2 regions of the Lysinibacillus sp. GW823-FHT02G10 genome follow, and region 1 is predicted to be linked to the other one. Evidence: riboswitches for the same ligand, from Rfam matches in the RefSeq annotation. Region 1 holds a riboswitch; the other holds the start of a gene.

Region 1 (16,438 bases):
AATGAATGTGTCAAAACTCGAAATGACTGACAAGTATTTACCAAAGCAAGAAATACGAACAGTAGGCAATCAACGTTTTGGACCAAATCCCAATGAAGCTTTTGCAGGTAATCCTCGTGATAAAGCTCGTGGTATGTATGTTTTTGCTGCTCCAATTGTCAAAGCGGCTGAGGCAGTTATTACAGATAAACAAGCTGACTTACATGTCAAAAATATGAGTAACGCCTCACAGGATGACATTTTACAGCTTGTGCGTGAAGGTATTCCTGTCGTGACATGGGTAACGCTAGATTTATCAAAGCCTAAACGAAAAGCAGAAAGAGGCTGGATTTATACAGGGGAAACGACTCGACATGATGCTTTTATGAACTTACATGCAGTCGTCTTAACGGGACATTTAGGTGATAAGGTAGTCGTAATGGATCCTTTAAAAGGGTATGTTACTTACAATGTCGATCAATTTTTCAAAAGTTATCAGGAATTAGGCAAACAAGCTGTAGCTGTTCATAAATAAGCTATAAATCATTAGTATGTTACACTAATAAAAAAGTAAAAGTGAGTTGAGTAGAATGGCCATTGAGCACGTTTTTTTACCTGTTTTACTTGGAGATGAAATGAATGCTTATGGCATGGCCCGAGCATTTTACGAAGCCTATGGTGTGAAGCCACTTGCACTAAACCATACGAACATGGAAAAAATTCAACAAAGTGATTTATGGACTTTTCGCGAGATACCGCGACTTCATATCAAAGAAAGATTTGTGACCGCCCTAAAAGCCATAGCGGAGGAGTTCCGAGACAAAAAATTACTGCTATTAGCCTGTGATGAATTTTATGTCAAAAGAATCGTAGAACACAAAGAAGAGTTAGCAGAGGATTTTCTAGTTCCCTATGTAGACGCCACACTTGCGCATCAACTTTTAACTCGTGAAAGCATGTATGAGCTATGTGCACAATTTGGTTTTCAATACCCTGCTACACATGTATGCACGGTGAATGATTATGAAGACTACAACATGCCATTTGATTATCCAGTTGTCATTAAGCCCATGAATATGACAAAATATGCTACTTGTATTTTTCCTGGTAAGAAAAAAGTATATATTGCATATGATAAGGACGAAAAGGACAGTATATTACGTGCTATCTATAAAGAATCAGCTTATCGTGATGATCTGATGATTCAACAATATATACCAGGTGAAGACGCTAACATGCGTGTTGTTAATGCATATATAGGACAAGATGGGAAGGCAAAACTTCTTGCCGTAGGAAACCCTATTTTAGAAGAACATTCTCCAGAAGGGATAGGACGTTATGTAGCGATTATGACAACCTATCATCAGGAATTAATGGATAATGTTAAGCTATTCCTTGAAGCGATACAATTCCAAGGCTTTGCCACATTTGATATGAAATATGATGATCGTGATGGTCAATATAAATTGTTGAGTATTGAATTACATAATGAACTTTCCAATTATTATGTGACGGCCAGTGGCTTTAATTTAATGCAGTATGTAGCGAACGATTATGTTCGAGGAAGTAAACAACAACTAACATATGTGAGGAACAAGCATCTTTGGACAATTGTACCGAATGGTGTGCTTTTCAAATATGTTCAAAATGAACAACTAGTAATGGAGGCGAAAAGTTTAATTCGTCAAGGTATGGCTACAGATTCTATTTTTAATTATAAGGATATGAATGCAAAACGTTGGTTGAATGTCACGCTTGATAATTTAAGCTTTTATCGTAGCTATAAGAAATATTTTAATAACAAAGGTCTGTCTAACACATGAAAAAACAAACTTTAGGTATAATTGGTGGCGTTGGTCCACTTGCAACAATGTTTATAGGAGAAATGATTGTAAGACGTACGAAAGCACAAAAAGATCAGGATCATTTACATACCATTATTGATAATGATACAAATATTCCTGACCGTACGGCCTTTATTTTAGATAATACAAAGGATAATCCAGTTCCAGTCATTATTGAGGATGCAAAAAAATTAGCTTCGGTAGGAGCAGACATAATAGCGATCCCATGTAATACGGCGCATACGTTTTATCAAGAAATTGAAGAGGGTTCTCCTATACCTGTCTTGCATATGATTCGCGAAACAGCGAAGCGTGCTGCTGATTTAGGAGCAAAGCGAGTAGGTATTTTAGCAACAACAGGCACGTTAACATCACGGATGTATCAGGAAGCACTTGAGGAGTTTGGTATTACACCAGTTGTTCCAGATAATGAAATGAGATCCTATGTGATGTCGATCATTTATGATTATGTCAAGGCTGGGAAGGATGTTACGCTAGAAGATTGGCAACCGATAGAAGAGGCGATGCTAGCACTAAATTGTGATCGAATTGTATTAGGTTGTACAGAGCTATCTGTTGTAAACAGAGATTTAAAGCTAAGTGACATTTATATTGATTCATTAATCGTTTTAGCTGAATGTGCCATTTTAGCTTGTGGTTATGAATTAGTCGATTAGTTGAATTGAAAAGAATCTGCTTGCTTTTCACGGGTAAGCTACAATTCTTGAAAGAGTTGTGGACAGGCTTACTTTCCGTGTTGAGTGAAGCAGATTTTTTATGAAAGGAAGCAATGTTCTCTTGAAACGATTAGACAATTGCTTACGTACATATAAAGTAGGAACCTACGGAGTGTGTTAAACTAGTGTCAAGTAGATAGAAGGTGGGAAATAACATGTCAGTCATAAATTTATTAAAAGAAGAACTACAAGCAAAATGGAACTTTGAAACACCCATGAAAATTCAAGATGAAATGATACCAGCTATGCTTGAAGGCAAAGATATTGTGGCGGAATCACCAACAGGATCAGGTAAAACGTTAGCATATGTCTTACCATTATTAAATAAAGTGAATGGGGCAAAAAAGCAAACACAAGGACTGATTGTAGCTCCCTCGCAAGAGCTCGCTATGCAAATCGTAGAAGTTATTCGTGAGTGGACAGCTGGAACAGACATCACTGTTCAACAGCTGATTGGTGGTGCCAATTCTGCTCGTCAAATTGAAAAGTTGAAGAAAAAGCCAACGATTGTTGTTGGCACACCTGGTCGTTTAAACGAATTAGCACGAGCAGGAAAATTAAAACTCAAAGAAGTCGAAACAGTTATTTTAGATGAATGTGATCAATTACTAAGTCGTGAATACCGTGTTGTAATCAAATCCTTTATCGAAGGTTCTGCCTATGGCCGACAAGTTGTTGTTGTGTCGGCTACGATTACAGAGGAAATTGAATTAGTGGCAAGTCGTATGATGTTTGAGCCACTGCGTTTTAAAATTAAGCCTGAGGACATGTTAAAGGTCGGTAAAGTTGTCCATTCTTTTGTGAAGGTAGAAGAACGTGATAAAACGGATTTCCTGCGCCGACTTTCCCATACAGAGGGTTTAAGAGCGTTGGCTTTTGTTAATAATATCGATCAATTATTAATGAAGGAAACAAAACTACAATACCGTTCAGCACCGATTGTCACGCTCCATTCTGATATGAAGAAAGAAGAACGTAAAAAAGCGTTAGATGCATTCCGTAAAGGAGATGCACGTATTTTAATTGCAACAGATATTGCAGCTCGTGGTTTAGATATTGCAGGTTTAACACATGTTATTCATGTTGATGTCCCACGAACAATTGAACAGTATTTGCATCGTTCTGGTCGTACTGGGCGTGCTGGAGCTGATGGTGAAGTATTAACCTTATTATCTTATCGTGATGAAAAAACCTATAAAAAATGGACAAGGGAAATTCCGGGCAAGCCTGTGCAAAAAATATGGCATGATGGCGAGCTGATTGAAGGTAATTCTAAAACAATTGGACAGAAGCGAGGGAAATAGTATGACATTTGAAGAGAAATTACAGGCATATGCAGAGCTTGCAGTAAAAGTGGGGGTGAATATCCAACCAGGCCAGTACTTATTAGTCAATACATCTGTGGATGCTTTAGATTTTGCCCGTTTAGTTGTAAAAGAGGCTTACAAGGCTGGGGCAGGCCGTGTTCATGTAAACTTTTCCGATGATGAATTGGATCGTGCTTATTTTGAGCATGCATCCGATGAGGAATTTAATCGCTTCCCTGAATGGGTTGTGAAAATGCGTGATGAACTGATTGAACGTAAAGGAGCTCTATTATGGATTGATGCAGCAGATCCTGATAAGCTAACAGGAATTCCAGCAGACAGACTAGCAACACATCAAAAAGTATCAGGGGCAGCATTGAAAAACTATCGCAATGCAGTCATGAAGGATTTAATTGCTTGGTCCATCGTAGCAGTTCCTTCAGCTAAATGGGCAGCAAAGGTTTTCCCTCAATTAACAGAGGAGCAGCAAGTACCTGCATTATGGGAAGCTATCTTTAAAACGGTTCATATTGGAGAAGGCAATGCCGTTGATAATTGGCGTCAGCATGTAGCTAATTTAGAATCTCGTGCACAGCTTTTAAATAATAAAAAGTATGCAAAGCTTCACTATACAGCACCTGGTACAGATTTAACAATCGCTTTAGCACCACAACATAAATGGCTAACTGGTGGTAGTAAAACACCAGAAGATAATGTCTTTGTGGCCAATATGCCAACAGAAGAAGTTTATACACTGCCAATGAAACAAGGTGTAAACGGTTATGTTAGTAATACGAAGCCATTAGTCTATCAGGGCAATATCATCGATGGCTTTAAATTAACATTTGAAGAGGGCAAAATTATTAAGGCAGAGGCAGAAGTAGGACATGATTTATTGCAAGAGCTTATTCAAGTGGATGAAGGCTCAAGCTACTTAGGTGAAGTAGCACTTGTCCCTCACGAGTCACCAATTTCAGCGTCGGAAATTTTATATTTTAATACGCTGTTTGATGAAAATGCTTCAAACCATTTAGCTATTGGTGAGGCATATCCGACTTGCTTAGAGGGTGGTAGAGACCTAGAAAACGGTCAACTTGAAGCATTGGGTGCCAATATTTCTGTGACACACGAAGACTTCATGATTGGCAGTGGTGAAATGGACATCGATGGTATTTTACCAGATGGTACGGTTGAGCCAATTTTCCGCAAGGGTAGCTGGGCATTTTAAATTTTTAGTCAATAAGAAAAGAGGGAAGCAGATGAAACGATTTTGTAGCTTGATAGGTATGACAATAGTATTCATGACAATTTGGGTTTCATCTGCTTTTGCTCAAACAGAAACCTATGTGGCTATTGGCGATTCCTTAGCAGCAGGTCAAACACCCTACAAAGAAATTGATGTAGGGTATAGTGATTTGATTGCCATGAAATTAAGTTCGATTGGTCAATTATCATTTTATACAAAAGAACTTGCTTTTCCTGGCTTTACTACGACAGATGTATTAGAACGAATACGATCTGAGGAAGCGCAAAATTTATTAGCAAATGCGACGCTTATTACAGTTTCGGCAGGGGCTAATGATTTATTACGTCTTGTCCAGGTAAACCCAAATGCAGGGACCTTAGCTTTTTCACAGCTTCAGGCAGATTACGCTTTAAATTTGGCAAGAAAAAATATGCTATCGATTTTGGATGAATTAGAAGAACGTGCGCCTAAAGCAAAAATCTATGTTATAGGGTATTATTTTGCTTATCCAACAGTTCATCCGACGCAAAAAGAAGGAACCAATGCCCAGCTAGTTAGATTAAATACGATTTTACAACAACAAGCAGAGATAGCTGGCGCAGCTTATATAAATGTCTATGATGCCTTTGGATTGAATGCAACCAACTACTTACCAAATAGTGCTGATGTTCATCCAAATATTGAAGGCTATCGACAAATGGCTAACTCATTTTTACAAGTTTATAGTGGTAGTGATGCTTTAAACATCTCTTCAGCAGAATTGCCAAAGCCAAATCCCAAGTCATTTGAGGAAATCCTAAAGCAACAATCATCAGCGAAACCTCAGAAGCAAAATGTGACACAACATCAATCTCCTCGTATGACTTACGTAATTCAGGGATTCCCGGGATATAAGGCATTTATCAAATATATCTAAATAGCAGGTATCTAAGGCATCTTACTTATAAGATGCTTTTTTCTATGAAAACCAATTTTGGCTAGAACTACTAAACCTTTAGTGTTCACTAGATTGGGAATAGTCATGCTAAAATATAGAGAAGACTAGGAGGTACTAGAATGAAAATATTTCATACAGCAGATTGGCATTTAGGAAAGCTTGTTCAAGGTGTCTATATGACAGAAGATCAACATTATATTCTTCAACAATTTATACAAGCGATTGATGAGGAAAAACCAGATGTAATTATCATCGCAGGTGATTTATATGATCGTTCGATGCCTCCTATTGAGGCAGTTAATTTACTAAATGATGTATTAGCGAAAATAGTATTAGAGAAGAAGATTCCTGTTCTAGCAGTGGCGGGAAATCATGATAGTGCAGGTCGTTTAAATTTTGGTAGCCGTTTAATGAGTGATAGTGGTTTATATATTAAGGGCCAATTTACAAAAAATCATGCCCCTATTATTTTGAATGATCAACATGGGGAAGTACATTTTCACCTAGTGCCCTATGCAGAGCCAGCTGCTATTCGCAACATCTTTGAAGATGAATCAATCCGTTCTCATCAAGACGCCATGCAAAAAATTATTGAGTATATCACGAAAGACATGGACACAAGTAAGCGTCATGTTTTTGTTGGACATGCCTTTGTGACGAAGTATGGTGAGGAGAAAGCAAATACTAGTGATTCCGAGCGACCCCTTTCCATTGGAGGCTCAGATTGTGTGAATGCAGCTTTATTCAAACCTTTTCACTATACGGCGCTTGGGCACTTACATAAGGCACATTTTGTTTTAAACGAAACCATACGCTATGCAGGCTCTATCTTAAAGTACTCGTTATCTGAGCATTTACATGAGAAAGGATTTTTAATCATCGAATTAGATGAGCAAGGTAACACCACAGTAAGTAAAAGAAAGCTTGTGCCAAGAAGAGATCTACGAGTAGTAGAAGGTCAATTAGAGGAGTTATTAGCGCTCACACCAAGTGAGGATTATGTATTTGTTAGATTGACGGATAAAATATCTGTGACTTCACCGATGGAACGTATTCGTAGTGTATTTCCGCACGCTATGCATGTGGAGCGGAAGGTACTAAGACAAGATATGCCACGTGAACTACAAGTAGTAGAAGCTGAAAAACTAGAAGATATTGATTTATTCCGTTCATTCTTCACCAATATTATTGGCATTCAGCCTGATGAAGATACGGAACGCCTCTTCACAGAGATGTTACAGGAGTTATTAGATGAGGAGCGAGAGACTGTAAAATGAAGCCTTTAAAGTTAACAATTACAGCGTTTGGTCCATATAAAGACACGGAAGTAATTGATTTTCAAGAGCTAGGGGAGCATCGATTGTTTGCCATTTCTGGAAAAACTGGTGCTGGTAAAACAACCATTTTCGATGCTATTTGCTATGCTCTTTACGGATCAGGTAGTGGGGAGGACCGGCAGGATACAGCTTTACTAAGAAGCGGCTTTGCACATGATGAAGTTTATACAGCTGTAGAACTCGTCTTTGAAATGCATGGAAAGGTCTATCAAATAGTACGACAGCCAGGTCATATTAAAGAAAAAAATAAAACGGTTACTGGAAAGAAAATAGAGCTAGCAGAAGTAAAAGACGGAAAGCTAGATTATAGCATTGTAGAGAAACAGCAAACGCTTGAAGTCGATAAGAAAGTGCAGGAAATCATAGGTCTCACAAAAGATCAATTTAGCCAAATTGTCATGCTACCTCAAGGTGAATTTAGAAAACTATTAACCTCTGATTCAACAAATAAAGAAGTAATTTTACGGAAAATCTTTAAAACAGATCGTTTCGGTGTCATGGCGAAAAAGCTTGATGCCAAGCGTAAAGAAGCAGAAAGTGATCTTGAGCGTGCCAAACAATTAAAGGAACATTTACTAGGTCAAATTGTGGGCGCCTTACCACAACGTTCTTCCGCTTTATTTACATTGATTGCTGATAATACCGAAAATTTACATCAACTGACAGAGGCACTTGATGAGGAGCTTAGCTACTATAAGAAATGTGGAGAAGATGAACAGTCATACTATGAAGAAGCATATAGCCTTCATCAAAAAGAGCAGGAATATTATCGCTTAGCAAAAACGCTAAATGAGCAATTTGATGAACAAGCTAATCGACAGCAACGGCTGCAAATGCTTTTACAACAGCAGGATTTATACCAAGCAAAGGAGAAGGAGATTGCTTTAGCAGAACAAGCAGAGCGACTTGTGCTGCTCGAACAACAATGCAAGGATTTACGTGCTGAACTGAATGTTAAAGAGATAGCATTTCAACAAGCAAAGGTTAAGCAACAGCAGTCACAAGAAAAGTTGCAAGAAGCGCAAGAAAACTATGAGATAGAGCAGGCTAAAGAATCTGAACGACAGCAAATCTTACAGCAGGAAATGCAGATGTTAGCGCTATTACCGAAATTTGAAGCCTATGAAAACAATATACAGCAGCTGCAAATAGCGGAGCAATATGCTGAAAATGCAAAACGAGCAGTAAATGATAACGTCAAACTTTTGGAAAATGAACAAGAGCAATTACATCATTTTTCTCAATCATTAGAAGGCTATGAAAAACAGGTTGAACCCTATGAAAGCTATTTAGAACAATTACCGAAACTACGGGAACAGGTTGCTTTAATCAAGCAAGCAGATAAATATAAACATGCCGTTGATTTAGCTAAGCAGGATGTAGCTGCTTCAGAAAGTCTCTATCAAGAAAGTAAAGAGGCTCTTCAACTTTTGCAGCAACGATGGCTGACAAGTCAAGCTAGTATTTTAGCAGAACAACTGAAGGAAGGAGAACCCTGTCCTGTTTGTGGTAGTATGACACATCAAAAAGCACACAATGAGCAACTGGAAGTTATTGAGCTTGCTCAAGTGGAAGCATTAAGAGCGAAGGCATCATCAGACGAGCGTAAGTATTTAGAGAAAGAGGCATTTTTAGCATCAGCGCAGCAACTTCTTCAAGATACATGGCGACAACTCGAGGCTCAGCATATTAAACAAGAAGACCAACCACAGATCACCGCTACTTTACATGAAGTGGAACAAGAGATTGCTGCATTAAAAATTATTCAACATCAATTAGCTGATGTGCGATTAAAAATAAAGCATCAGCATGACCGAATAGAGCAGCTACGAAATAAGCATATGAAGCTAGAGCAATATTTAGCAGAGCAGATAAAAGAATGGACAAAATTACAAGCGGTTGTAGACGAACAACTTAAGCAGATGCCCCCTAATTTACCAACTTTACAGCAATTAAAGCAACAACTAAATGAAGTTAGTAAACAGAAAGAAGAGCTTCAAAAAAGTTGGCAAGTGAGTCAAGAAAATTTGCATGCAGCAAAGGAAGCAGCTAGCAATGCAACACTAACTGTAGAAATTGCCAAACAGTCCTTTGAGGAATTACAGCTTAAAATGAATGAAAAGCTTCAGCAATTTTCAGCAGATATGCAAGAAATAGGTTTCGAAAGCTATGAGGCTTATGCAACTGCTAAACGGAGTGCCATACAATTGGATGCACTTCGAAAAGCATGTAGCGACTATGCTTTACAAGTACACACGTTGCAAATTCAGATTACCGAAGGGGCTACATACCTTCAAGGAAAAGAGAAGCAAGATTTAGAGGCGATGGAAGCAAGAGTAGAACAGCAGCGAATTTCCTATGAGGAAGCATTTAAACGTTTGCAACAGATGAATGGCTTTATACAAGCATGCCAAGGCTTTAGTGAAAGGGTGGAAGAAATAGCGAAAGAGCTTCATTTACTTGAACAAGAAGCAGGACGAGTAAAGGAGCTCTATGGATTATTAAATGGACAAAATTCGAAAAAGCTATCCTTTGAGCGTTATATACAAATTAACTACTTAGATCAAATTACAGAAGCTGCCAATATACGTCTGTATCATTTATCAAACGGTCAATATGAGCTTAGACGTTCAGATAGATTAGAAAAGCATGCGAAGCAAAGTGGCCTTGGTCTTGATGTTTATGATGCTTATACAGATCAATTACGAGATGTCAAAACTTTATCAGGTGGCGAAAAGTTTAATGCTTCGTTGAGCCTTGCATTGGGGATGGCAGATGTGATTCAAAGCTACCAAGGTAATATTCATATTGAAACGATGTTTATTGATGAGGGCTTTGGCTCGCTCGATGAGGAATCACTAAATAAAGCAATCGATACATTAATTGATTTGCAGGATTCTGGTCGTATGATTGGCGTTATTTCGCATGTGCCTGAATTGAAATCTGCGATGCCAGCAGTTTTACATGTGGAAAAAACATTAAATGGCCATAGTCAAACCCATTTTGAAGTGAAATAAAACGAAGGCGTATTTCCTCTAAAAGGAATACGCCTCCGTTTTATTTTTTTCGAGTTGTGGTTGTAGGCGTTGTGCCCTTTTTTGCAGCCATTACTTTTTTTACGATAGGAATAACAATAGGTGCTAACTTAACGGCAGTTTTTACAACGTTTGATACTTTCATCCCAAAACAGCTCCTTTTACAATTACTACTACCTGTTTCACTTAAAAATAAAACATTAACGGATAACACGAACAGCCTGAATTATATTCCAAATCACAATACCTAGTGAGACGAGAGCATAGATGGCGAATGAAACAAACCAAATAATCATCACTGTATTATTACTGGAGGTTGGATCTAAACTAAATGTGGAAAAAACAAAGACAATAAAGAACAGGATGCCAAAAACAAAAGGAACTAAATGAGAGACAAGTGCACGAATCGAATGTTTTTTTACATCACTATCTTTAGTCACGAAATATACAATTAATGGAACGATAAAAGGGGCGAAGAAAATACTAAGATAACTAAAGGCAGCTAAAATTTTTTGATTCTCCATAGTTGTACCTCCTTTTTAAATATTTACGCATGAAAAACAGCAAAGTTTCAAAAAAATGATGTATGGAAGGTTGTAATCCTTCAATCCTTTGCGTACAATGAGAGTGTTCAAATAAATTCAGATGTAACGACCACAAGGGGAGCTGATGATGTCAGCTGAGACTGGGCACGTAATGCCTTGACTCTTCGAACCTGTAAGTTAACGCTTGCGTAGGGATGTGGATAGAAACCGACACTTGTACGATGTGAGGCTCTGTCCTGACATCGTTTTTTCGTCCGTAAAGGAAAAAAGGTGTCAGAAAGAGACATATCAGCGCTTTTCTATTCCTGCTCTTGTATCCTACATCGGAACAAAGGAGAGAATATGTATGGACAAAAAAAGACTATTAATGCTAGTGGAGATTGCGATTTTTGCAGCGATAGGTCTCGTACTGGATCAGGTTTCCTTTAAAGTATGGGCACAAGGCGGCTCAGTTAGTCTTGTTATGGTACCGATTATGTTAATAGCATTTCGCTGGGGCTTAGTAGCTGGTCTTACTACGGGACTACTTGTGGGTGTTATGCAAACAATGTTTGGTTCTTATATCGTGCACTGGCTACAAGGATTACTAGATTATGGTGTTGCTTTTACTGTTGTAGGATTAGCGGCGCTTGTACGTGGACCAGTGTTAGACGCTGCTAAACATATGAACAAAACAAAAATGGCACTTTATATAATCATAGGTACCGTTATCGCGGGCTTCTTACGATACACAGCACATACAATTGCTGGTGCTGTATTTTTTGCCGAATATGCGGGTGACCAGAATGCATGGATCTATTCCATCATCTACAATGGTACATATATGCTACCAGCAACCATTTTAACGGCTGTCGTTGGTGTTCTTTTATTCACAGCCGCTCCCCAATTAATGCAAAGAAAAGCTTAATGCTAGTCCCTTCACGTGAGTGGAGGGACTTTTTTGTCTTGAATAACTCTTTTAGCACTTTGCAAAGTAGGAAAGCATACAATATTTAAAGCGTTTATCGTTATACGCATAAAAAGTTATGTTATATTAAAGAATAGATATTAGATGAAAGGGACGTTATACATGATTGTAAAAACGCAAGAAGAGATTGAAGCTTTTAAAAAAATAGGACGCATTTGTGCTGAAATTCGCGAAGCAATGAAAGCTGCCACAAAACCAGGTGTTACAACACTTGAGCTTGATGAAATTGCTGGTCGCATGTTTGCAGAGGCTGGCGCTATTTCAGGACCAAAGGGAGAATATGATTTTCCAGGGTATACATGTATTAGCGTCAATGAAGAAGTAGCACATGGTATTCCAGGAAAGCGTGTTATTCAAGAGGGAGATATCGTAAATATTGATGTTTCAGGCTCTTTAAATGGCTATTTTGCTGACACAGGTATTTCATTTGTTGTGGGTGATGGCTATGAGGACAAAGAAAAGCTTTGCCGTGTTGCTAAAAGTGCCTTTGATCGAGCAATGACAAAGGTAAAGGCTGGATCTAAATTAAATCAAATTGGTAAAGCTGTTGAACGCGAGGCAAATGCTAATGGGTTAACTGTTATTATGAATTTAACAGGTCATGGCTTAGGTCAATCTTTACATGATGAACCAAACCATATTTTAAATTATTACGATGCATGGGATACTACTATTATGAAAGAAGGTATGGTCCTTGCGGTTGAGCCATTTATCTCAGCAAATGCAGAGCATATCGTAGAAGCAGGTGATGGCTGGACATTCGTGACGCCTGATAAATCACTTGTAGCACAAATCGAACATTCAGTCATTGTAACAAAAGATAAACCAATTATCTTAACGTCATTAGACGAAGAATAGGATGTAATGAAAAAATCCTGCTAACCAATTTATTTTTGGTAGGCAGGATTTTTTTTAATAAATAAAATGCCAACAAAGAGAACACCGCATAAAAATAAAGCAGCTGTAGTGACAAGTAGCTCATCAAAACCATTATGTATGGCGATTCCAATATAAGCCCAAATAAAAACACTTGGATACACAACATCAAAGTGATGGAAACGGATATGTAGCGCAATGGCTCCTCCTAAAGTAAGTAAAATCACTGCCCAAAGAGGCGTACTAAGACCAAAGCCGTTCCAACCATAAGCCGTTAACGTAAAGCTTGTATTTGTGATAAAAATAAATGTCATCCATGCTAAATAAATAGAGAAAGGAATACGACCAAACAAGGATTTGTCCTGAAGAGGGTACGTATTATACAACATAAACAAATACAAGACTAAGAGTAATGTAATGCCAAGAGAAACAATAAATAACTCATGGTGCCAGACATATATCGTCAATGCTTGTAATATATTTATGCAACTAAAAAGCGCAGACTGTTTCAAAGTTGTCTTTTTCATGTTCATAACTAACCAATAACCGAGCAAAAAATAAATGATAATCCAAATTACATGACTTACACTAACTGGTGCAAATACAACAGAAAAACGATTAGCGATTTCTAGCGAAGATTGACCGTTGATGTTCACGAAAAAGGATGAAAAGGTTAGGATGATTGAGACAAGATAAGAGATTGTCATCAAGATAAACCGAGGCATGTTTTCCTCTCCCTTCGTGTTAGATTGTATAGGGAAAAGACAAATAAGTATAGTACTGTCACTTTTTTTATTATAACGGAAATTTCCAACAATGTATCGTGTTGTTTTACTATTAATACCTACAATTTACCATGTCTGATAGGCATCCATATATTTCTTTAGTACAATAAGAATAGCCAAATAAAAGGAGTGAAGTTTCATGACACAAAATTTGAAAAATCTAGATCTAACTGTTGAACTAGACAAAAAGATGTATAAAAAGAAATTAAAAGTACTCCAATATGAAATGTTGAACGCACAACAATTTTTATTAAAAAACAAGATTGGCTTGATCTTGGTATTTGAAGGAATGGATGCAGCTGGTAAAGGTGGCGCTATTAAACGATTAATCGAACGTGTCGATCCCCGCGGTTATGTTGTACATCCTATTTCTGCTCCTCAAGCTCATGAATTACGCTACAATTATTTACAACGATTTTGGAGAAAATTGCCTCAACATGGGCAAATCGCTATTTTTGATCGCTCGTGGTATGGCCGCGTACTAGTAGAACGCATCGAAGGATTCGCAACAAAGGATGAATGGTCTCGTGCTTATGAAGAAATTAATAATTTCGAGAAGATTTTAACTGCAGGAGATTACATAATTATTAAGTTCTGGCTTCATGTTTCAGATGAGGAGCAATTAAAACGCTTTAAAGAACGTGAACAAAACCCTTATAAATCTTGGAAGTTAACAGCCGAGGATTGGCGCAATCGAGATAAAACACCTCAGTATATTGAAGCAGCAAATGCGATGTTTGAAAAGACAGATAAAAAAGATGCACCATGGGTCTTAGTCGCTGGAGATGACAAAAAGTATGCACGTGTTCAGGTGCTACAGGAAACTATTGCACACATTGAACGAGAGGCTCAAAGGCGTGGTCTTCATTTAACAAATGTGTTAGACAATACTCAACTAGAGGATGCTGATTCCTCCAGCTTAGAAATAGTAAACGAGAAAAAGAAAGAACAAAAAACTAAATAATTGAATTGTGCTGCTATGACAATAAGACATAAGCTGTTTTGGTTGTAGCAGCCTGTTTTTTTACATACAATGAAATATAAATAGGGTTTGCAATTATGGCTTGTAGCCAATGAAACAAAGAGAAATGTATTGATTTTTATTGGAAGGCTAGTGTGGAGAAATGGTGCTTAAAATTTGGAATCTATTAAGAAAAAAGGGTGGGAATGTGGTAACAATAAAGGGGGAAAAATGCTACATCCGCACATTCCAAGAAAAAGATGCACGAAGTTTAACGGGTCTCGTAAGCCGTAATAAATACTTTTGGTCTATATACGAGCCACTGCAAAGACCTGAATACTATACAGTCGATGCTCAATACAAAAAAATTCAAGAAAGTCTCTATTTAATGGAGTCTAAGCGTGAATTTACTTTTGGTATTTTTGAGCATAGTACAAATAATCTAATAGGGCATATTGCACTTTATGCTGTCAAACGCTTACCGTACTCGAGTGCATTTGTTGGCTATGCGATGGATGAGATTTATGTTGGAAAGGGCATTGTCACAGAAGCTGTGAATATGGTGGTCCGATTTGCATTTGAACAAATTGGTCTACATCGTGTAGAGGCCTACGTATCGACACAAAATAATGCCTCCATGCGTGTATTAGAGAAGGCTGGATTTCAGCAGGAGGGTCTGCTAAGAAAGCTACTGTATATCAATGGTCATTGGGTAGATCACTATATGTATGCACGTTTAGAGGATGAATAGAAAAATAAGTGCCTATCTTCCACATAGAGAGGATAGGCACTTGCTCTTTTATTAATGTATGAAGAAATAATTTTATTGTTTATTTCCATCTTCAATTAAATCTAGATGACCTGTATTTGGATCAATTATTAAACCATGAACAGGTACGTCTTTTACCATTAATGGATGATTACGAATTGTATCGACACTTTTCTTAACACTTGTTGCTACATCACCGAAACCTCGTAAAAATTCTTTCAAATCAAAACCAGAATATTCCAACATTTTGATTGTTTCTGGATCGATGCCTCGTTGTACCATTTCGCTAAGCATGGCGTCAGGATCAACCGCACTCATACCACAGTCATAATGTCCAACAACATACACTTCATCAGCTTGTAGGCCGTAGACAGCAACTAATAAACTACGCATAACTGCACCGAAAGGATGGCTCACTAACGCACCAGCACTTTTCACTATTTTTACATCGCCATTACGCAAATTCATCGCTTTTGGTAAAAGCTCTACAAGACGAGTATCCATACAAGATAAAACAACAATACGTTTATCAGGATATTTCGTAGTGATGAATGGCTCATATTTTTTTTCTTGTACAAACTCTTTGTTAAATTCTAGAATATCTTGTAACATTGTCATGAATATTGCTCCCTTCCTTACAAAAAATATTGTAGAGCAAAATTTTCAATATGCAAACAATAAAGACTTTATTCAGATAATTTTTACAATAAAGGAGCAGTTTCATACGCTTTAGTAGATGAAATAACTTGTAAGCTATAAAAAAACAGCTACCTATAAATAGTAGCTGTTTTTTACACATTAAAATTTTTCGTTTGGCTTTGGATCTACAGTTACTGAAGACTTGCTATCTAAACCAACTTGTAGGTAGTGGATGAAGAATCCCGTTGAAATTAATAAAACTGCTGAAAAGCCAAGAACAGTTGTAATGAACATTATTAGAGCTCCTCTCTACTTAAATGATCTACTAAAATTCCCTAAAACAATTATACAATAGGTTACTAGGAAAATCTAAGGATAATTTATGACAACCTTAACATACTTAGCCTAGAATACTATTAGTAGGAATGGATTATTTAGAATGCCCAATTTCCATCACGGAATATTGGGTCTATT
Region 2 (16,438 bases), on a different contig from region 1:
AATGGACTAGCTATCGCTGGTGACTACTTATCAGCAGCATCCTTCTTGGGTATCGCTGGTGCTGTAGCATTATTTGGATTTGATGGATTCTTCTTCTCTATTGGTTATTTAGTAGCTTACTTAGTGGTATTATATATCGTTGCTGAGCCATTACGTAACCTTGGGAAATTTACATTAGCTGACATGATTACAGCGCGTTTTGATAACGCCAAAGTCCGTGGAACAGCTGCTTTAAGCACTATTACAATTGTTTTATTCTACATGATTGCACAACTAGTTGGTGCAGGAGCACTTATTCAATTACTTTTAGGAATCGACTATTGGATCGCCGTATTAATCGTAGGATTCATGATGACAACTTACGTACTATTCGGTGGTATGACAGCAACATCTTGGGTACAAATTATTAAAGCTTGTCTTTTAATGTTGGGTACAGTTATTATTTCGTTCTTAGTATTAAAAGAGTTCGGCTTCAGTATCTCTACAATGTTTAAAGAAATGACAACGGTTACTGACAGTGGAGCTGCTTATTTAAACCCAGGTCTTAAATATACAAATGGACTTGATACAATCTCTATGTTAATTGCGTTAGTATTAGGTACTGCGGGTCTTCCACATATCTTAATGCGTTTCTTCACAGTAAAAGACGCGAAAACAGCTCGTTCATCTGTTATTTGGGCTACTTGGATCGTAGGTATCTTCTACGTTCTAACAATTTTCTTAGGCTTCGGTGCAGCAGCATTCGTTGGGAAAGAAGATATTATCGCAGCAAACGCTGCTGGTAACATGGCTGCCCCACTTCTTGCAGAAGCACTTGGTGGCGACATTCTATTCTCATTCGTTTGTGCAGTAGCATTCGCAACAATTTTAGCGGTAGTAGCAGGTCTTGTACTTTCTGGTGCATCTGCCCTATCTCATGATATTTATGGACAAATTATCAAAAAGGGTAAAATTACAGAAAAAGAGCAAGTTCTTGCAGCTCGTATCGGTTCGATTACAATCGCTGTTATTTCTATCCTATTAGCACTTGGTGCACAAACATTAAACGTTGCATTCTTAGTATCTTTAGCATTCTGTATCGCAGGATCTGCTAACCTTCCAGTTATCATCTACACAATTTATTGGAAACGCTTTAATACAGCGGGTGCTGTTACTGCGATGTTAACAGGTTTAATCTCTGCGTTAGTATTAGTTGCTATGTCTCCAAACGTTTGGAATCCAGTTGAAGGTAAGGCAATTTTCGTTGGTGATCCTTTAATTATGTTAACGAACCCAGCCTTAATCTCTGTACCACTTGGTTTCCTTGGTGGTTTCATCGGCACATTACTTTCTAAAGAAACAGATGATGCGAAGTATCGTGAAGTTGACGTTAAAGCAAACACAGGTATTTCTGTACAGGACGTATCTCACTAATACACTCGACAGCCTCGTAAGTATCTTGCTTACGAGGTTTTACTTTTTCTTCCCTATTCGCTACTATAGAATTAAAAATGAATTGGAGGCGATGCTCATGTCACAATCTAAAGCTAAAAAGAAGCGGATGCACATTAAACGCACAGTTGGTAAAGATGTTGAAAAAAATCGACAATCTATCTCTTTTAGTACACATGAACGTCTAACGAAAACAAAAAACGAAAAATTAGAGCATGATTATACGAAATATAAAAAGCAGTATAAGGACGAATAACTCGTACCCTATACTGCTTTTTCTTATTAAAGCCGATAAAATGTTTTCGTGTTTCGTGTAATAATTTTGGCCACTTCCTGTGTTGATAGCCCTTTGATGGAGGCAATCACCTCAATCGTTGAGTGCATCATCCAGGGAGATGTACGCTTCTTCGTAAACGGTCCCTCAAACGGCCAAGGTCCATCCGTTTCTACCATCATTAGTTCAATGGGATAAGCATGAATTAGCTGTTGAATTTCCTCTTCGTACAAGCAATCTGGCGTAATGGAAATAAAATAACCTCGCTCTATCATGCGCTTCACAATAGCTTCATCCCCTTTAAACCAATGAAAATGGGCTTCGTGAAGGTGATGCTTTTCCAGCAAATCACACACAATATGGGCGTCCTCATATACTGCGTGTAACACAATTGGCTTGTCCAGCTCCTTCGCCAATACAACAAAACGCTCTAATAGCGCCACATAGGGACGTTCATCAATCGCTTGCTCTTGTTTTAAATAATAAGGTAGACCCACCTCACCAATAGCAACCATATCATCCTGATGCGAATGAATCCAATCAAATAAAGCTGTCTCATCATTTGGACTTAGTAAAGGCTGTTCAGGATGAAAGCCAAAAGCAGCCTTTACTTGCTGATAGCTATTCGATAAACGCAACGTTCTTTCACAAGAGGAAAGTTGCATACTAACCGCGATTACAGCTTTCACTTCTTCTAATAAGGAAGGAATTTCCTCATCGGTGTACTGATCCAAATGAATATGCGCATCAATCAACATACATATCACCCTTTTCCTCCTGTAAATACATAAATAATTGTTGCTTTAACGCTGTGAATGCTGCAGAATGTCGAATTTCCTCTTTCCGAGGTCTTTCAAACGGCACGATGATTTCCTTTTTAACGGTAGCTGGACGTTTGGTTAAAACAAGTATGCGATCTGCTAAAAAGAGAGCTTCCTCAATACTATGTGTAACAAATAGAATGGATTTGCGGTACTCCTCCCAGATAGATAAAAGCCATGCTTGCATTTCCAGTCGAGTAAATTCATCCAACGCAGAAAATGGTTCGTCTAAGCATAAAATCGGCTTATCACTGACCATTGCTCGAATAAAGGACACACGCTGCTGCATGCCTCCAGACAGTTCGTTCGGGTAGGCATGGATAAAAGAGGCAAGACCAACCTTTTCTAACCATTCCTTGGCACGTTCAACATTTGGTTTATGTTGTAATTCCTCTACAAGCGTGACATTTTCTACTATTGTACGCCAGGGTAATAGACATGGCTGCTGTGGCATATAGCCAATCGTTCCTTTTTTTTGTTGGATATCCTCTCCATTTAATAAAATGGCTCCTTGATCAATTGGCGAAACACCACCAATTAATTGAAAAAGTGTACTTTTACCACTGCCTGAAGGACCAACGATGGCCACAAACTCTCCATCCTTGACGTCAAAAGAAAGTTGATCAAGGACTTTGAGCGCGTCGAAGGATTTAGCGATGTTTTGAATGCTGAGCATGATAGCCTCTTCCCTTCACCATGAATTTTTCAATTAAACGAATACCACTAAACAATAGTAAGCTCAAGAGAACAATCGCAAAAATTGCCACAAATACGCGATCCGTACGGAAGGAGGATTGGGCTAGGGTCATGTAAACACCAATACCCTTTTTTGCACCAAGCCATTCCGCAATCACAGCCCCCATCACACTATATGTAGCCGCAATTTTAATGCCTGAAAAAATAGCAGGATAGGCATAAGGCCATTCCAGCTTCCAAAAGGTTTGTGCCCTTGTAGCACCAATCATGGCAAAATAATGCTTTAATTCTGGAACTGTTTGTCTAAATCCATCCATCGCTGCAATGACTATCGGGAAAAAGCACACAAGACAAATAATGATAAGCTTCGGTAATAAGCCAAAGCCAAACCAAATAATAAGGAGCGGTGCCAAGACAAGAATAGGAACATTCTGCGACATGATAAGAATTGGATAAAACAGTTCTCGAATAAATGTAAATCGATGCAACACTATTGCCACCGTTAGCCCACAAGCGATGCCAATGGCCAAACCTAGTAGAGCTAATTGTACTGTAGCGAATGCATGTGGTAGAAAGGTTTGATACGACTGGATGGCTTCTGACAAAATACTACTTGGTGTGGGTACTAACCAATGAGGAACTTCAGCAAACCGCACGATTAGTTCCCATATGAACAAGAGGAAGGCGATAAAAATTATCGTCCTTCCCTTCTGTAATGCACGTTTCATTACTGATATTTCTCCGTTAATGTATCCATCGTAATACCCGTTGGCTGATATAAAATTTTCACTTGTGTAATGACATTAATGGCACCAAGTTCAATCATCTTCTCATTCATTTTTTCAATGATTTGGAGCAATGTTGAAAGCTCACCCTCCATCGTTGTTTCCAATGGATGTACCTCATATTTCACCCCAGAAGCATCGATCACCGCAATTGCTGCATCGACATATGGTATAACATCTTCATATTTCTCTGTCTTCGGAATGATTTGTACACTGATTAATGAATTTGCCATCTTATTTGGCCTCCTTTTTAGGTAAGAAATCATTAGTAAAGGCTTTTTTCGCATCAAATTCGCCCTCTAGTACTTGATTGCTTGACATCCATTTCGCGTAATTTTCCCACACAGAAAGCTTTTGCTCTCCCCATTGCTTGGCATCATCCTGATATTTATCAGCCAGCCATTCCTGACTTTTATGCACTAACGCTTTATCTAAATCAGGAGCTGCTTCGATTAAAATATCAGCCGCTTCACTTGGGTTTTCAATTGCGTATTCATAGCCCTTCGATGCAGCTGCCACAAAGGCTTTGACTACATCCGGGTTGTCCTGTATCATTTTTTCATTTGTAGCTAAAACTGGCGTATAATAATCCAATTGATCACTATAATCTGTAAGATATAGCATATTAATCTTTTCCCCACGCAGCTCAGCCTCAATCCCAGTCCATGCATAATAAATCCAAGCAAAATCTATATCTTTTTCCATCATTGTGAAGAAATCTAAATCCCCTGCATTGACGATATCTAGCTTATTAATATCTGCCTTTTCTTTTTGCATGAGTGATTGTAAAACGGCTTGCTCTAATGGCGCGCCCCAACCACCATAGGTTTTACCTTCAAAATCCTTTGGCGATGTAATGCCCTTTGAAGCAATAGAAGCAAAGCCAGATGTATTATGCTGTATAATTGCTGCGATGGAGACCAGCGGCACATCCTGGACTCGTGCCTGTGTTATGCCTTCCTGATAGCTCACGCCAAAATCCGCCTTTCCAGAAGCAACAAGCTGATCTGCGCCCGCCTCACCAGGCATAATAATATCAACATCTAAACCCTGTTCCTCAAAATAACCGAGTTTTTTGGCAACATATAGTCCTGTATGATTTGTATTCGGCGTCCAATCCAGTACCACAGACACCTTTTTCAGCTTGTCTGCAGCCTGCTTGTCATCCTTGTCACTACAGCCTACTAATGTCAATAGTGCTGCCAATAAAATAAAAAACCATTTTTTCATGCGAAAGCCTCCCAGTTTGTAATATGAAAGTGTTCATGAATGAATGTTGTTACCAGAAGAAAGCGTATACAATGTTGGCAAGCTGTTGCTTGAAAACATAAAAAAACGCCTAGGATTCCTCCCAGACGTATTGCAATCAATCTTCAAAACTTTGCTTTTTGAATAGATGTTCCCTACGCTGGTACGAGCCAAATCAGGTTCAAAGGGTCAGCGTCTACCGGACACAATCTCAGCTAGCAATTACTAGCCCCCCTACATTCTTTCGCTATGAACTTTTCGATGATTATTATACCCATAGTTTCACTTAAATGACAAGGTGCTATTTTTGAATAGAGCTTAAAGCCCTGCGCTCCTAAGAGGCTGGGCATGCTTTTAGCTTGGTTTCTGTTCTTTTTTGGCTGTTACAACATGAGAAATTGCTCCATCTGTTGCAATATCCACTTTAAATGAACCATTGGAATGGCGATCCGCACGAGACAATGCTTGTACGTCAATCATCTCTTGAACACCTTTTTCAGTTTCAATCACAACCTGCTCCTCGTCTGTTGCTTGAACAACTGCCACAATTCGGTGAGGGTTTGCTTTTAACTCTGTTAATACTTTTAGTCCACGTTTTGCACGACTCGCTACTTCAACTTCAGCGACATTCATTTTCTTTACGGCCCCACGCTGTGTCACAATTACTACATAGTGGGTAACATCAGGCTGTAACACATTGACTCCAACTAAGGCTTCTCCATCTTTTAGTGTGATCCCTTTCACACCGCCTGTTTTCACACCTGTAACTGGTAACTCCTCCATAGGGAAACGAATCGCATAGGCTGTATCCGTTGTGAGCATCAGCTCCACGTCATCTGTTACAAATGATGCATAGATCATCGCATCACCAGCCTTGACGTTCATCGTTTTAATTGGCTTTGAATAACGTGTTACCGCATAGTCTGCGAGTGGTGAGCGCTTAATTTGGCCATCTTTTGTGGCTGTGAAGACATACGTATTTGGCTGTTCAAATGTTTCGAAGCCATAAACCGCAATAATGGATTCATCTTCCCCTGTTGGCACAATACTTGAAATATGCTGGCCGAGATCCTTCCAGCGTATATCAGGCAGCTCATGAACAGGCTGATAAATATAATTGCCTCGATTTGTGAAAAGCAGTAGATGGTGCTGAGTATTTAAATTTGCTTCATACAATAAATAATCTGAATCCTTCATGGCAAAATCTTGCCCGTTTGAAGCGGCATGAGAACGTGTGGATGTACGTTTAATATAACCATCCTTCGTTACTGTTACGACAACCTCTTCACTTGGCACAAGGACATCCAATGTAATTTTGATTTCTTCAATTTCTTGCTCAATCTTCGAGCGACGAGGCTCTGTAAAGCGTTTCTTAATATCTAGTAACTCTTGTTTAATAACACGCACTAGCTTTGCTTCACTTTGTAGAATCCCCTCTAGCTTCGCAATTAGCTTATTTAACTCGTCCTGTTCCTGACGAAGCTCTGTAATATCCGTATTCGTTAAACGATATAATTGCAGGCTTACAATGGCCTCTGCCTGTACCTCTGTAAAATCAAACTTTGCTTGTAAATTAAGCTTCGCATCCTTCTTATCATTTGAAGAACGGATCGTCGCAATGACTTCATCTAAAATGGAAAGAGCTTTAATTAATCCATCTACAATATGAGAACGATCCTTTGCCTTTTGTAAATCATAAATGGAACGGTTTGTTACCACTTCTTTTTGATGGGCAATATACGCATCTAGCAATAATGGCAATGTCATCATCGTTGGACGACGATTATGAATGGCAATCATATTAAAATTATAAGCTACCTGTAAATCAGTTGTTTTAAACAAGTACTGTAAAATTCCTTGTCCTGGTACATCCTTTTTCAGCTCAATTACGACACGTAAGCCTGTACGGTCTGATTCATCACGAATTTCCGCAATGCCTTCTAGTCGTTTATCTACACGTTGCTCATCAATTTTTTTCACAAGATTCGCTTTATTTACATCATATGGTAACTCAGTGATAACAATTTGCTCTTTACCACCCTTGGTTGGTTCAACAACTGCTTGTGCACGGACGATGATTTTACCACGACCTGTTTCATACGCCTTTTTAATGCCATCAACACCTTGAATGATTCCACCCGTTGGGAAATCAGGTCCTTTAATCACCGTCATCAATTCATCTACAGTAACATTAGGCTTGTCTAAGCGCATCAACACAGCATCCAGTACTTCATCTAAGGCATGTGGCGGAATATCTGTCGCATAACCAGCGGAAATTCCTGTAGAGCCATTGACTAAAAGGTTAGGAAAACGTGCTGGTAATACAGTTGGCTCCATATCCTGATCATCAAAGTTTGGCACAAATTCGACCGTTTTCTTGCCAATATCTCGAAGCATTTCAGCGGCAATAGCTGATAGTCTCGCCTCTGTATAACGCATTGCAGCTGGAGGATCGCCATCTACCGAGCCATTGTTCCCGTGCATCTCAATGAGCATATGACGTGCCTTCCAGTCCTGACTCATCCGTACCATCGCTTCATACACAGAGCTATCGCCGTGCGGATGATAATTACCAATTACATTACCCACTGTTTTTGCGGATTTACGGAACGGCTTATCATGTGTGTTGCCTTCCGTAAACATCGCATATAAAATACGGCGCTGTACTGGTTTAAGACCGTCACGTGCATCAGGCAACGCGCGGTCTTGAATAATATATTTACTATAGCGACCAAAACGGTCACCCATTACTTCTTCTAACGGTAAATCTTGAAACTTTTCTGTACTACTCATGCTTGGTCCTCCTCTTGTTGGATGAATTCATTCTCTAAAATGTTAGAATCATCCTCCATACCGAAGTCTACATTGGCTTCGATCCATTTACGACGTGGTTCCACCTTATCACCCATTAACGTCGTGACACGTCTCTCCGCTCGTGCACCATCCTCGATTGTGACACGAATCAATGTCCGTGTTTCAGGGTTCATTGTTGTGTCCCATAGTTGGTCTGCATTCATCTCACCAAGACCTTTATAGCGCTGTAATATGTAACCCTTTCCAACCTTCTTGATGGCCTTTTGTAAGTCACTTTCTGTCCAAGCATATTCAATGACTTCTTTTTTCCCTGTACCTCTTGAGACTTTATAAAGCGGCGGTAGTGCGATATAGACCTTTCCAGACTCAATGAGCGGACGCATATAACGATAGAAGAATGTTAATAGCAAGACTTGAATATGTGCCCCATCCGTATCCGCATCGGTCATGATGACTACTTTATTGTAGGCAGAATCCTCCACCGCAAAATCCGTACCAACACCTGCCCCAATGGCATGGATAATCGTTGAAATTTCTTCGTTTTTCATAATATCCTGTAGCTTGGCTTTCTCTGTATTGATTACCTTCCCGCGCAATGGCAGAATCGCTTGGAATGTACGGTCACGACCTTGTTTAGCAGAGCCACCCGCAGAATCACCCTCGACTAAATACAGCTCATTTTTTGCCGCATTACGTGACTGAGCTGGTGTTAATTTTCCAGATAAAATCGTACTACCCTTTTTGTTTTTCTTGCCATTTCGTGCATCCTCACGCGCTTTACGAGCTGCTTCACGCACTTGCTGCGCTCGAATCGCTTTACGAACAAGAGAAGCTGATAACTCTGCATTTTCCTCTAGCACATACAAAATTTGCTCAGACACTACACTATCTACTGCAGAACGAGCCTCACTTGTCCCAAGCTTGCCCTTTGTTTGTCCTTCAAATTGCAGTAAATGCTCTGGGATACGAACAGACACGATCGCTGCTAAGCCCTCACGAATATCTGTCCCCTCAAGGTTTTTATCCTTGTCCTTTAACAGGCCAATTTTTCTTGCATATTCATTAAAGACACGTGTCAATGCTGCCTTTGCACCCGTTTCATGTGTACCACCATCACGTGTACGGACATTATTAACGAATGATAAAATCGTTTCTGAATAACCATCGTTATACTGGAAAGCGAACTCTACTTCGATTTCATCCTGTACGCCTTCTACATATTTTACTGGATGAAGGACATCTTTTTCCTCATTCAAATACGCAACGAAAGCCTCGATGCCATTCTCATAAAAGAACACATCGCTCTTGCCTTCCTCGCGCTCATCAATTAATTCAATTTTTAAGCCCTTTAATAAAAAGGCTGATTCACGTAATCGTTCTGCTAACGTATCATAATTGAATTTTGTGACAGAGAAGATCGTTTCATCTGGTAGGAAATGAACAAGCGTTCCTGTCTGCTTGGTCTGCCCAATATTTTCAAGTGTTGTGACAGGCTGTCCACCATGTTCAAAGCGTTGACGATACTTTTTACCATCGCGATGGATTGTCACCTCTAAAAATGTTGAGAGCGCATTCACAACGGAAGAACCAACACCATGTAAACCTCCACTTGTTTTATAGCCACCTTGACCAAATTTACCACCAGCGTGTAGCACTGTAAAAATAATTTCTGGTGTCGGTTTGCCCATTTTATGCATACCGGTTGGCATCCCACGGCCAAAGTCGCGCACACTCATACTTTGATCTTTATGAATTGTGACAATAATATGAGATCCAAAGCCAGCCAGTGCTTCATCCACCGCATTATCTACGATTTCATACACAAGGTGATGAAGTCCACGGCCATCCGTAGAACCGATATACATGCCAGGTCGTTTGCGTACCGCTTCTAATCCTTCTAATACTTGTATAGCGTCATCATTATAGACGCTAGGTGACTGTTTATTCGTCAAAAAAATTCCCCTCCAAAAAACAAACACATGTTCTATTTATGTTCTCATCCTAATAATAATAGCATTTCCTGTCAATAGCTAGCGACAGGTCCAATAAAATTTTAAAATTTGCTCACAGTTTTGATCTTTTTTATTAATAGTAAACATCTTCAACAGTTGCTTAAAATTGGTATTTGAGCAAGACAGACTGCTTCTAGCTTCCATCATCATTTGACGCATTGAAGCCTACTTAGTTGCAAAATAAAGTTGTGATGCTTGCAAATAAAAGCACACTAACTCGTGCCTTGCGATTAAACAGGATAAAGTTAGACTTCTATTCTACCAAAGGAATGAGCGATTGACAAAATTGCCATTTTGCCTATATTTTTATAAAGGTTTTAGTGCTTCCTACAAATTTATGTCTAAAAGCCTAGTCCTCACTAATAGATTCTCTTTTGTATTGATTCAAGACTTCGGATGAAATCTCCTTCATAACATTGTAGATTAGCAAGAAAAAGTGTAAAATACTTGTTACAAACTATTAGTACCAAGTGATGGACTATGAATGAAAGGAGTCCAACTATGATCAATGGACTTATTATTTTATGTGCTTATCTAATCGGCTCTATACCTTCTGGATTATGGATAGGCAAAATTTTTTATAATACCGATATTCGTGAACACGGGAGCGGTAATCTTGGTGCGACCAATACTTTTAGAACATTAGGGAAAAAGGCTGGTATTATTGTTACGGTGATGGATGTCTTAAAAGGAACTGCCGCTGTCTTACTCGTGACACTTCCTGTTTTCTCTGATACTACACTCCACTCTTTATTACTGGGTCTTGTCGCTGTTATCGGTCATATGTTCCCGATCTTTGCCAACTTCCGTGGTGGGAAAGCTGTGGCAACGTCAGCTGGTGTATTATTAGGCTATTCTTGGCCACTCTTTGTCCTACTATTTATTACCTTTATTGTGACATTAAAAATCACAAAAATCGTCAGCTTAACATCAATGATAGCCGCTTTAGTAGCGCTTATCTATGCAATCGTTTATTATTTTATTACAGGTGACTTTGCATTAGGCATCTTGGTAGCCTTTTTATTTACCTTTATTATTTATCGTCACCGTGCCAATATTGCTCGTATTAAAAACGGCACCGAACCAAAGGTAAAATGGCTGTAGGAAGAGAGGAGCATTTGAAATGAATATTGCATTGACAGATGAAGCCCTACAATGGTTCAAACATGAAATGGAAGTTGAACCTGGTGATACAATTCGTTTTTATGCACGTTATGGTGGCTCAAGTCCGTTTCACGAAGGCTTTTCACTAGGAATGACACGTGAGGAACCTATTGCCATAGGTGTGCAAACAGAAATTGATGGTGTTATCTATTACATTGATGAGAAAGATCTTTGGTTCTTTAACGATCACAATTTACATGTTGATGTTGATACAAGTAATGATGAATTACAATACGACTATCGTACATAAAGCAGTCTGTCCTTTCCATACATGAAAGGACAGACTGTTTTTTTATTTATTACAAAACAAGACACACGAAAGTTGCAAGGAATGTGATATTGCCACAAATAGCTAGATTTTTCATATCACTTTCGTTTATCTCTCAAAAAAATTGTCCATTCTAAAGGTAATGAACGACCATTTGAGGAGGAAAACACATGTCCATGTCTAACAATAACGAGACCTCCCCATCCCATACAACGAACGATTTATTGTATACTTCCCTATCTAAAAATATAAAAATCATTCAACAATCACTAGGGCATAGTAATGATATTATCATACGTGAAATTGCGATTGGAGAAACTGATCCCCATAGCCTCGCCATTATTTCCATTGATGGCTTATCGGATAAAACGACTATTTCTGATTCTGTTATCGATAAACTGATGGCAAATATTGAAGAAGAACAAGATATTGAAATAACAACCATTAATCAATATGTTCGGAATTCCTATTTAACGGTAGGCGATGTGACGAATATTGAGCATTTCACAACACTTTACAATGCCATTCTCAATGGTGAAACGGTTATTTTATTAGATGGCTTTGCCGAAGGGATTGTGACAAGTACTAGAAGTGCCAAGGATCGAGCTGTCACAGAGCCATCGACGGAATCCGTAATTCGCGGACCGAGGGAATCCTTTACGGAAACCTTGCGTACGAATACAGCGCTCATTCGTCGCAAAATAAAAAGTCCGAATCTCTGGATAAAATCACGCGTTATCGGAGATGTGACACAAACAGATGTAGCAGTGATGTATATAAATGGCATCGCCAGTGACAAAATCGTCGCAGAGGTATTGGCTCGATTAGATCGTATTAATATTGATGGCATTCTGGAAAGTGGCTATATTGAGGATTTTATTCAAGACTCAAAAAACTCTATGTTTCCTACCGTCTACAACTCTGAACGACCTGATGTCATCGCAGGTGAATTATTAGATGGCAAAGTGGCGATTCTAGTTGATGGCACACCTTTTGTCTTAGTCGTTCCAGCGCTATTTACATCCTTTTTACAATCAGCAGAAGATTATTATCAGCATTGGATGATTAGCTCACTTGTACGTATCTTGCGTTTCTTTGGTATCAGTCTAGCATTAGTAGCACCATCCTTGTATGTGGCGATTACTACCTTTCATCAGGAAATGCTACCGACACCCATGTTAATTAGCATTGCTTCACAAAGGGAAGGCGTACCCTTTCCTGCAGTAGTAGAAGCGCTTATTATGGAGGTTGCCTTTGAGGTCTTAAGGGAAGCTGGACTTCGTATGCCTCGAACAATCGGTCCTGCGGTATCCATCGTAGGTACTTTAGTTATTGGTCAGGCAGCAGTTGATGCAGGCGTCGTTTCCGCTGTAATGGTAATTATTGTAGCCTTAACAGCGATTTGTAGCTTTCTATTCCCTGCCTATGGCTTATCGAATACGATTCGTGTACTACGTTTCCCATTAATGATTTTAGCTGCTATGTTTGGTTTATTCGGTGTAATGTTTGGCATTATGCTAATTATTCTTCATCTATGTAGCATTCGTTCATTTGGTGTACCTTATTTAAGCCCATTCGCACCGTTGGTATTACAGGATCAGAAGGATGCGTTTCTGCTGTTCCCGCGTAGAAAGTTACTTACACGACCTCGTTTGGTCAATCAAAAAAATATTGTTAGAGGACATAAATATATCAATGTAAAAAGCAGGAAATAACAACTGGATAAATGAGGAATGGAATATGGCAAAAATAAACTGGATTTGCTTACTATGTATCCTCACAATACTGTTAAGTGGCTGCTGGAGTAAGCGTGAATTAAATGAATTGGCCATAGTCGTAGCATTTGGCATTGACAAAATAGATGAGGAATATGAAATTACAGTTCAAATTGTTGATCCTAGTGAAGTCTCAGTGCGCCAAGCTTCCACTCAACGCTCTCCTGTCGTTAGCTATCATTCGAGAGGCGAGACCATCTTTGAAGCCATTCGGAAAATGACGACTATTGCAGCTCGAAAACCTTATTTTGCCCACCTTCAAGTGGTTGTATTAGGGGAAGATCTCGCGAAAGAAGGCATTAGTGATGCACTTGATTTAATTGTAAGGGACCATGAATTTCGTAAGGATTTCGACGTCATTATGTCTCACGATGCAACAGCAAAGGAAGTATTAAATGTACTAACACCCATCGAAAAAGTTCCTGCTAATAAAATGTTAAATTCTCTTGATGTCTCTGAGAAGGCTTGGGGCTCCACGATAGCTGTTAATATTGATGAATTAGTCAATACATTAAGCAATAAGCATAAAGGGGCGTTAATTTCTGCTATTGAAGTTCATGGGGATAAGAAATTAGGGGTAGATCAAACAAATGTGCAACGTGTTAAAACACCTGTGCTATTACGTTATACAGGTTTAGCAGTCTTTAAAGGGGATAAATATATAGGGCTACTGACTGAGAGCGAAAGCAAAAGTATTAGTTTTCTTAATGACAAAATTCAAAGTACGATAGAAATCATCGCCTGTCCTAATAAAGGGACTTTGTCTACTGAAATCACCCAATCCACTACAAAGGTGAAAGGGTCATTTAAAAACGGGAAACCGAAAATCGATGTCCATATTAATGTAGAGCAGAATGTTGGAGAGGTCGAATGTGTTATCGATCTTACCAAAAATAAATCGATTGATTACGTTAATAAAAAAACAGCCCAGGGTATTGATGAACGCATTGAAAAAACTGTAGAGAAAATTCAACAGCAATATGAAGTCGATGTTTTTGGATTTGGGGATGCCCTACATCGGGCAGATCCAAAGCAGTGGAAAAAAATCAAGGATGACTGGACTTCCATTTTTCCAGATTTAGCAGTGGCTGTTCATGTAAAGGTAACAACCCAAGGTTCAGGTACGATGCAAAATTCATTATTAAACAAGCCAAAGGAGGAGTAATGAGATGGTACTAGCCGTAGCTATCTTGATTATTGCAATCATTGTTGCTCTTGTTTTTATTCCAAAGCTAAAAAAGCAACAGGATAGAAAAGCCATTATTGTATTCTCCTTTTTGCTACTTATTGGAACGGCTTTAAATATGGGGATTGCCCTTAAAATCCATATTCCTAGCCCATTAGATTTGATTACCTTTATCTTCACACCAATTAGGGATTACATTGTGTCATTCACAAAATAGAAAGATGGACTGAGAAACGGAGGGTAGCTTGATGGAAAAAGAGATAATTAGTTCAAGACAGTTTACAATCGTTACCTTTCTCTATTCTATCGGTACAGCGATTTTAATTATCCCTTCGAGTATTACTGGTGCCGCTAAGCAAGATGCTTGGATAGCGGCAAGCATTGGTGTTCTGCTCAGTTTACTGGTTCTAAAATTATTTTTAACACTGGCCAATCAAACACCGTCCCTAAACTTTATCGAGGCCAATGAAAAAATTCTTGGGCGTTTTTTCGGGAAAATCACAGCGATTTGTTTCCTGATTATGACCTTTCTTTCGGCTGGAGAATTACTTTATTTTATCGGTATTTTCATGAAAACGGAAGTTATGCCAGAGACACCGACATTAGCATTTGCCCTACTGTTCAGTATCCTTATTATGTATGCCGCTTATTTAGGGATTGAGACCTTTGCCCGTTCGGCAGAAATCCTCTTCCCATTGTTTATCTTTATTTTTATTTTTTTCGTCATTAGTATTACCCCTCAAATTACATTTGAGAATATTCAGCCTCTACTAGAAGCGACCAAAGCATCTATGTTTTATAGTATTGCACGCTTTATGAGTATCTTTTCCTTTCCATTAATTGTATTATTGATGCTCTATCCTACTGGCGTCAATGTACAGCCGTCTGCACAGAAAGGGCTATATATTGGGGCAATCCTTGGCGGAATCGTCTTAGTTACGTTGATTGTCCTATCGATTCTTGTATTAGGTCCTGAAAACACTGCATCAAGGACATTTCCTAGCTATGCCTTAGCGCAAAGAATATCTATAGGGAATTTTTTACAGCGCATTGAAATCATTATGGCATTTATGTGGATTACGTCTATATATATTCGTACATTTATGTATTTCTATACGACCGTTGTTGGCCTTGCACAAATTTTGAAGATTAAGGATCATCGTCCGCTTATTATACCGATGGGTATAATTGTCATTGGACTTTCTCAAATTGTTCATCCAGATATTGTGCATTCTACTAATTATAATAATGAAATTTGGCCAATTTTTTCCTTTATTTTCACCATTTTATTACCCATACTTTTGCTGATTGTAGTAGTTATTCGCAATCGTAAATCCAAGGCTCAAAATAACGAAACACCTCAGCAGGAAACAGAAAATGACAATCAAAAAGTCTAATTTCTTCTAAGCTAGAAAAGAAATTAGACTTTTTATTAATTAAATATGATATTCGATTTCATCTACAAAATCCCATTCATATGGTGTTTCTTGGTAAACATAGTAGTTCAACCAGTTAGAGAATAATAGATGCGTATGGGCACGCCATGTATTCATCGGCACTTGTGTCGGATCGTCATTCGGGAAGTAGTTTACAGGAACGGCGATATCTATGCCCTTCGCCACATCGCGACTGTATTCATCGGCTAGCGTTGTCGCATCATACTCTAGATGCCCCGTAATCATAATATTTTTATTATCTTTTGATTGTACAATAAATACCCCAGCATCCTCTGAATAGGATAATAATCGTAGATCTGGATGATTGCGAACCTCGTCAATCGAAACAGATGTATAGCGTGAATGGGGCGCAGTAAATAAATCACTAAAGCCACGTACCAAATCTACAGTTAAATCTGTAATCACATGGGAATAGACGCCTGAGCATTTAGCAGAAAGCTCAACCTTCCCAATGCCATAATGATGATACAATGCAGCCTGTGCCCCCCAACATATATGTAGCACGGA

The links. A riboswitch is a leader RNA that binds a small molecule or an ion and turns the genes downstream of it on or off. The one in region 1 is predicted to bind thiamine pyrophosphate.
Region 2: another riboswitch for thiamine pyrophosphate. It lies ahead of AC1RFD_RS06890 (ABC transporter substrate-binding protein); the one in region 1 lies ahead of thiT (energy-coupled thiamine transporter ThiT).

What each region holds. Positions count from the first base shown of each region.
Region 1 is NZ_JBXAJI010000008.1:20,776-37,213, reverse strand. Features, by position in the region: gene AC1RFD_RS19445 (C39 family peptidase) at 1-514, shown strand, start outside; gene AC1RFD_RS19440 (carboxylate--amine ligase) at 570-1,802, shown strand; gene cuyB (cysteate racemase) at 1,799-2,500, shown strand; gene AC1RFD_RS19430 (DEAD/DEAH box helicase) at 2,716-3,864, shown strand; gene AC1RFD_RS19425 (aminopeptidase) at 3,866-5,095, shown strand; gene AC1RFD_RS19420 (SGNH/GDSL hydrolase family protein) at 5,127-6,029, shown strand; gene AC1RFD_RS19415 (exonuclease SbcCD subunit D) at 6,170-7,327, shown strand; gene AC1RFD_RS19410 (AAA family ATPase) at 7,324-10,404, shown strand; gene AC1RFD_RS19405 (small protein YxzF) at 10,445-10,567, opposite strand; gene AC1RFD_RS19400 (magnetosome magnetite crystal formation protein family) at 10,623-10,946, opposite strand; TPP riboswitch at 11,072-11,179, shown strand; gene thiT (energy-coupled thiamine transporter ThiT) at 11,314-11,874, shown strand; gene map (type I methionyl aminopeptidase) at 12,037-12,792, shown strand; gene AC1RFD_RS19385 (TspO-related membrane protein) at 12,822-13,535, opposite strand; gene AC1RFD_RS19380 (polyphosphate kinase 2 family protein) at 13,735-14,559, shown strand; gene AC1RFD_RS19375 (GNAT family N-acetyltransferase) at 14,720-15,307, shown strand; gene AC1RFD_RS19370 (beta-class carbonic anhydrase) at 15,380-15,943, opposite strand; gene AC1RFD_RS19365 (hypothetical protein) at 16,124-16,258, opposite strand; gene AC1RFD_RS19360 (aminopeptidase) at 16,399-16,438, opposite strand, start outside.
Region 2 is NZ_JBXAJI010000001.1:1,315,624-1,332,061, forward strand. Features, by position in the region: gene AC1RFD_RS06860 (solute symporter family protein) at 1-1,413, shown strand, start outside; gene brfA (ribosome rescue factor BrfA) at 1,511-1,687, shown strand; gene AC1RFD_RS06870 (TatD family hydrolase) at 1,714-2,463, opposite strand; gene AC1RFD_RS06875 (ABC transporter ATP-binding protein) at 2,453-3,202, opposite strand; gene AC1RFD_RS06880 (ABC transporter permease) at 3,177-3,950, opposite strand; gene AC1RFD_RS06885 (thiamine-binding protein) at 3,950-4,240, opposite strand; gene AC1RFD_RS06890 (ABC transporter substrate-binding protein) at 4,242-5,237, opposite strand; TPP riboswitch at 5,391-5,501, opposite strand; gene parC (DNA topoisomerase IV subunit A) at 5,610-8,048, opposite strand; gene parE (DNA topoisomerase IV subunit B) at 8,045-10,021, opposite strand; gene plsY (glycerol-3-phosphate 1-O-acyltransferase PlsY) at 10,583-11,185, shown strand; gene AC1RFD_RS06910 (HesB/YadR/YfhF family protein) at 11,205-11,495, shown strand; gene AC1RFD_RS06915 (spore germination protein) at 11,684-13,228, shown strand; gene AC1RFD_RS06920 (Ger(x)C family spore germination protein) at 13,254-14,453, shown strand; gene AC1RFD_RS06925 (hypothetical protein) at 14,458-14,691, shown strand; gene AC1RFD_RS06930 (GerAB/ArcD/ProY family transporter) at 14,723-15,871, shown strand; gene metA (homoserine O-acetyltransferase MetA) at 15,911-16,438, opposite strand, start outside.